Regions from separate parts of the Rubrilithobacter danxiaensis genome, predicted to be linked through region 2. Evidence: riboswitches for the same ligand, from Rfam matches in the RefSeq annotation. Region 2 holds a riboswitch; the other holds the start of a gene.
What was found. Region 2 has a riboswitch for S-adenosylmethionine ahead of metH (methionine synthase). Riboswitches for the same ligand answer to the same signal wherever they lie in the genome.
Positions count from the first base shown of each region.

Region 1: it holds a riboswitch for S-adenosylmethionine, as region 2 does, so the genes downstream of both, ACLCDL_RS00320 (homoserine O-acetyltransferase family protein) here and metH (methionine synthase) in region 2, are expected to answer to the same signal.

Region 1 is NZ_JBKOPS010000001.1:74,792-77,889, reverse strand. It holds gene ACLCDL_RS00330 (OmpA family protein) at 1-162, shown strand, start outside; gene ACLCDL_RS00325 (OmpA family protein) at 174-311, shown strand; gene ACLCDL_RS00320 (homoserine O-acetyltransferase family protein) at 381-1,439, opposite strand; SAM riboswitch class I at 1,619-1,721, opposite strand; gene ACLCDL_RS00315 (trans-sulfuration enzyme family protein) at 1,809-2,930, opposite strand; gene mqnE (aminofutalosine synthase MqnE) at 3,043-3,098, shown strand, end outside.
Region 2 is NZ_JBKOPS010000004.1:34,502-37,599, forward strand. It holds gene ACLCDL_RS05980 (BLUF domain-containing protein) at 1-282, opposite strand, end outside; gene ACLCDL_RS05985 (Bax inhibitor-1/YccA family protein) at 561-1,286, shown strand; SAM riboswitch class I at 1,377-1,478, shown strand; gene metH (methionine synthase) at 1,657-3,098, shown strand, end outside.

The DNA of each region.
Region 1 (3,098 bases), on a different contig from region 2:
TTTGATCAATCCCTTATCAGGAAAAACAACCGCCCACAACTTATTAAGCTTGCCGCCTTAATGAAAACGAATGACAAGGTTTTGGCACTACGGGGACACGCAGATGCTATCGGTGAGTATGTTTATAACTGGAACTTTCTAAAAGAAGGGCAGACGAAGTAAAAAGCTTTTTAGTGAGCCTTGGAATTGACGAAGAAAGAATAGTTGCTACAGAGTTTGGAAGCACCATTCCCATAGCAAGCAATAAAACGGCTGCAGGTCGCCAAAAGAACAGAAGAGTTGAGTTTAAGATTGTTGAAAGAAAATACTAACGGGTAGATTGTTGAAAAAGCGTAGTCGAATAATTAATAAGGCTACGCTTCTTATAATGACAATCGTTTTCACGCAATCTTATGAAGAACTACCATTGATTCCTCTGATGCAGAAGAATTAAGGAAATTTGCTATTTCTTTGGTAAGAAGTTCGGTTTCAATCAAAAAACCATCATGGCCATAAAGAGAATTAATTTCAATATAGCGGGAATTACGGATGTTTTTTGCCAGAAATTTTTGTTCTTCCGGTGGAAATAAAATGTCGGAAGAAATAGCTGTTACCAGCGTTTTTGCGGTAATTTTTTCTAAGGCTTGTTTTGCCGATCCCCGTTGCCTTCCTACATTATGGCTGTCCATAGCTTTGCTTAAATACCAGTAGCTGTACGCATTAAAGCGGTTAACCAACTTTTCTCCCTGGTAATTCTGATAAGACGAAGCCCTGAAATCATCGGTTTTATCAGCAGATATTTCCTGTTGCGTTATTTCATACGTTTCATAACTACGATATGAAAGGAGTGCAATGCTCCGTGCGGCTTTCAATCCTTTTTTTCCGCCATCTTTTGTTTGCGCATAAAAGGTACGATCAGTGCTTATTGCAAGGCGCTGACTTTCATTAAATGCAATTCCCCAGGCTGAATGAAAAGCATTGGTGGCAATCAAAACCAGTTTTTTTATTCTTTCCGGCTCAATTATAGCCCATTCTACAGCTTGTTGTCCTCCTAAGGACCCACCAATAAGCAGTTCGATATTTTCAATTTGTAAATGATTTGCCAGCAGGATTTGTGCATTGACAATATCACGAACGGTATAAGCCGGAAATGAAAGATAATATGGTTGTCCTGTAGACGGATTGAGACTTAGTGGATTTGTGGTTCCATAGGCAGAGCCTAAAACATTGGCACAAACAATAAAATGATCTTCCGGATTGAAGAAACCATTTTCTCCGAATAAACCTTTCCACCAGTCAAACACATCTGAATTTGCGGTTAGCGCATGGCAAACCCAGATTACATTGTCTTTTTTTGAATTAAGTTTACCATAGGTATGATAAGCAATTTCCAGGTTCTTGATTTTTTTGCCGTTTTCCAGCTTGAATTGCTTCTTATATTTATATACTTCAAAACTCATTTTGTACGATGTCAGATAAACAAAAATTTTAATTAGGATTGCAAAATGGCAGGATTGCCAAAAATGTTAAATCCGACACATGTACCACAAAGAAAGCGGAGATGTCAAATAAAGAGGCTGGTTCGGGTCCGAAAATTTGCCGGACGGAGGAAGGGTCTTTGTCTGTTTCATGTTTTAATAATTTATATACTCCGCAACTGCGGACAGGAATTGGCACCTTCTGTTTCGTCAGGGTTGCCAGTGGGTCTACGAGCCCGTTCTCTCGCCACTTCTTTATAAATCAAAATCCTGAATTGGAATATTGATGAATATTGATATTGCTATCAACGCTTCAAAGCTAACAGATTTTTAACTTTTATAAAAGAATTTTTATTCAGCTTCCAGCGCCTGCGATAAATCCTGTAGTAAATCTTCAATATTTTCTAAACCGATTGATACGCGTAGCAAATTTAATGGTGTTTTCGTGTTTGGCCCTTCTATAGAAGCACGATGTTCAATCAGGCTTTCAACACCTCCCAGGCTGGTTGCTTGGGTAAATAATTGCGTAGAGTTAACTACTTTTCTTGCTTTTTCTGCACCACCTTTCACCAGAAATGAAAACATCCCGCCAAAACCGATCATCTGTTTTGCTGCAACCAAATGATTTTTATGAGTTTCCAGTCCGGGATAAAATATTTCTTCAACTAAAGGATGTTTCTGCAAAAATTCAACGGCTTTTTGAGCATTAAAGGCATGTCCCTTCATTCGGTATGGTAATGTTTTTATTCCCCGAACGGTTAAATAACAATCAAAAGGAGAAGGCACAGCACCGGAAAGTTCCTGCAAACTTCTGATCTTATCCCACATCGTATCTTTTTCTTTTGTTATTAAAGCTCCGCCTAAAACATCACTATGTCCCCCGAAATACTTGGTTGTAGAATGCATTACAATATCTGCACCGAGCTCGAGCGGGCGTTGAAAAACAGGAGTGGCAAAAGTATTGTCGCAGCATACCTTGATTCCTTTTGTCTTTACCCGCGAGCATATGGCCTCAATGTCTGTTATTTTTAATAAAGGATTGGAAGGGGTTTCAATCCAGATAAGGCGTGTGTTATCCTTAATAAGAGATTTTAGCAATTCAATATCTGAAAGATCAGCGTAATCCACTTCTAAAACTCCTTTGTAAGCGGTGTTAATAAGATTTCTCAGCCCGTGATACATATCGTCTGCTGCAATAACGTGGCTTCCAGGTTCTAATGCCTGGAAAACGGCAGCGCCGGCAGCATTTCCTGAAGAAAAAGCACATGCATCTGCGCCCCCTTCAAGTTGTGCTACAACATTTTCGAGCGAAGATCGGTTGGGATTGTTAGCCCGTGTGTACATGTAGCCTCCCGGGTATCCTCCGTCTGCGCCCCGTTCAAATGTGGTGGATAAAGTGATGGGTTGTATAACTGCTTTGGAATCTTCTGATATATGATTTCCGGCATGGATAGCGATAGTTTCAATTTTCATAAATGAAGTGCTGGGCTGTAAATTTAGCAATTATAAAATTACCTGTTCAAACTTGCATCAATATGATAGAACAATTAATAGCTTTATCCTATTTTTGTGCAAAGTTTAAGGAATGGGTGCAGAACACAATCTTGAAATACTTCTGAATAATCCGACTATCGATCCTTC
Region 2 (3,098 bases):
CCAGCTTTCAAAACTTCTGCTATCGATTTTTTTATCGAGCAGTTTTGTTAATCCGAAATGACGATGATCCTGTTTTAGCTTCTGGTAAAGGTTATCAAGTGCCTGTTTTTCTCCCTCGAGCAATTGCATAATGTTGCCGTTGCCATATATCATTATACCGGTTATTCCCATGTTAGTGTTATTCTTACGGCTAATAGCAAGAATATCTGTAAGCTCCTGATCTGATAGTTTTTCTGTGGCCGTACTCACATATAGAAGAGTATGTAAAGATGATGTTTCCATCAGTCCATGTACGGGTTCCTTGTAAAAAGGTTACCCATTAGCCCCCATTTTAGCTGCGGAGGACAAATATTTGCAGTGTAAAAGGCTAATAGAATTATATCTTAAGGGGAACATTTATCGAGCATTAAAAAACATTCATCTCAGCCATCCCGTTTTAAACGCGGACAATATGGCGGAATCTGAAACCGATACAGGTGTTTAAAAAAGTGGAAGAGCAACTGATGAAAAGGCTGAATTAAGTTTTAATTCTTATCTTGTGGTTTAAAATAAAACATCAAATGGAACAAAACTCTGATTACTCTTATCAAAACGTAGTTCAACTCGAATCATCTGCATCCAAAAAATTTATGGCCAACATATTTTTATGGATGTTTGCAGCACTTGGCATTTCTGCGCTATGTGCCTTTTGGTTTTCTACAGATATCGAGCTGCTCCAACTTCTTATAAATACCGACACAGGCCGAACAACCTTACTGGGCAAGATCGCCATGTTCTCACCGCTGGCTTTTGTACTTTTAATGTCTTTTGGGTTGAACAGATTATCTTATCCCGTATTAACAAGCCTGTTTGTAGCTTATGCCGCACTAACGGGGATCAGCTTAAGCTTTATCCTGTTGGTTTTTACCGCTTCCTCAATTTTCGGATGCTTTATTACCGCTTCCCTTCTTTTTGGCGTAATGGCAATTGCCGGGTATACCACAAATCAGGACTTAACAAAATTTGGCTCTATTCTGTTCATGCTGCTGATAGGAATTCTTATTGCCTCTGTTGTGAATTTCTTTCTTAACAGCAGTCAGTTGGATTATATCATCAGCTTTGTTGGTGTAGCAATATTTGTAGGTTTAACAGCTTACGACGTGCAAAAATTAAAAAGAATATCTGAAGGGCTTGAATACGGAGAGGCTTCATCAAAAAAAATGATAATTATGGGCGCCCTAACCCTTTATCTTGATTTTCTTAATATGTTTCTCTTTCTTCTGCGCTTATTTGGAGGCAGAAAATAATATTTAACACAGGCCTGAAAGAGGATTGTGTTTTAAAGGCGCTTTCAGCGCCTTTGTTGCTTTTTAAATTAAAAATTCACATTTTTGTACTGCTTATTGAGAAAGACGGAGGGAATAGACCCTGCGAAGTCTTAGCAACCTGTGCTTACAAGGTGCTAAATTCTATTCGCCGGTTGGCGAAGAAGATAAGTGAAAGTCAAACAAATACCCGACTTTTCAAAAATAAGCTGAAATTGAGTTGTAAGTTACGTGGTAGGTTATAAGTAAAAAAAGCTTATAGCTGCTGCCCCAAAACTTACAACCCACAACTTATAACATACAACTTATAACATACAACTTATAACATACAACTTATACGTACTACTCAAAAATGGATATAAGAGAAGAACTGGAAAAGCGCATCCTGGTAATTGATGGTGCAATGGGTACAATGATACAGCGTTACCAGTTAACCGAACAGGACTTTCGTGGGCAACGTTTTAAAGATCACCCCTGTGACGTAAAAGGGAATAATGATCTTCTTAATATCACCAGGCCTGATATCATCAAAGCGATACATGCAGAGTATCTTGCTGCGGGTGCGGATATTATAGAAACTAACACGTTCAGTACACAGCGGATCTCTATGGCTGACTACCAGATGGAGGATCTTTCTTATGAAATGAGTTTTGAAGGGGCTCGTATCGCAAAAGAAATTGCGGCAGAGTTTACTGCAAAAAATCCGGATAAACCGCGTTTCGTTGCAGGTGCGATGGGGCCTACCACCAAAATGGCTTCCATGTCGCCTGATGTAAACGACCCGGGGTTTCGTGCAGTTACTTTTGATGAGCTCGCAGAAGCTTACTATGAACAGGTACGCGGACTGGTGGATGGCGGCGCCGATGTGCTTCTTTTCGAAACCATTACAGATACACTAATTACCAAAGCCGGAATATTTGCAGTTAAGCGATACGAGAAAGAGATCGGAAGAAAGATCGAGATCATGATCTCGGGAACAATTACCGACAACAGCGGGCGCACCCTTTCCGGCCAAACGGTAGAAGCCTTCCTGAACTCCTTAACGCATGGTAATATCCTGAGCATCGGTCTTAATTGCGCTTTGGGTGCAAAGGAAATGCGCCCTCATATTGAAGAACTTTCGTTAAAGGCCCCATGTTATATTTCCGCGTATCCAAATGCCGGCTTACCAAACGAATTTGGTGCTTACGATGAAGTACCGCATGAAACCGCCCACCTGGTAGAAGATTTTATTGCCAACGGGTTTGTAAATATTGTAGGAGGCTGTTGCGGAACTACTCCCGAACATATCAAATGTATCGCCGAAAAAGCGGCAAAATATCCTCCAAGAAAAGTGCCTGTTGTTGAACCTTTTCTCCGCCTGAGCGGACTGGAGCCTGTTACCATCACTCCCGAAAGTATTTTCGTAAATATTGGCGAACGTACCAACATTACCGGATCACCCAAATTTTCTAAACTTATTTTGGGTGGAGATTATGAGGCAGCCCTTGCTGTTGCCCGCCAGCAGGTTGAAGGCGGAGCACAGGTCATCGATGTAAATATGGATGAGGGAATGCTCGATTCGGAAGCAGCGATGAAGAAGTTTCTTAATCTTATTGCTTCAGAGCCGGATATTGCGAAGCTTCCCATCATGGTTGATTCTTCCAAATGGACGGTTATTGAAACCGGCTTAAAATGCCTGCAGGGAAAAGGGATTGTAAACTCCATTTCACTAAAAGAAGGCGAAGAGAAGTTTAAAGAGCAGGCCCGAAAAATACTAAGTTACGGAGCGGCGGTGGTAGTAATGGCATTTGA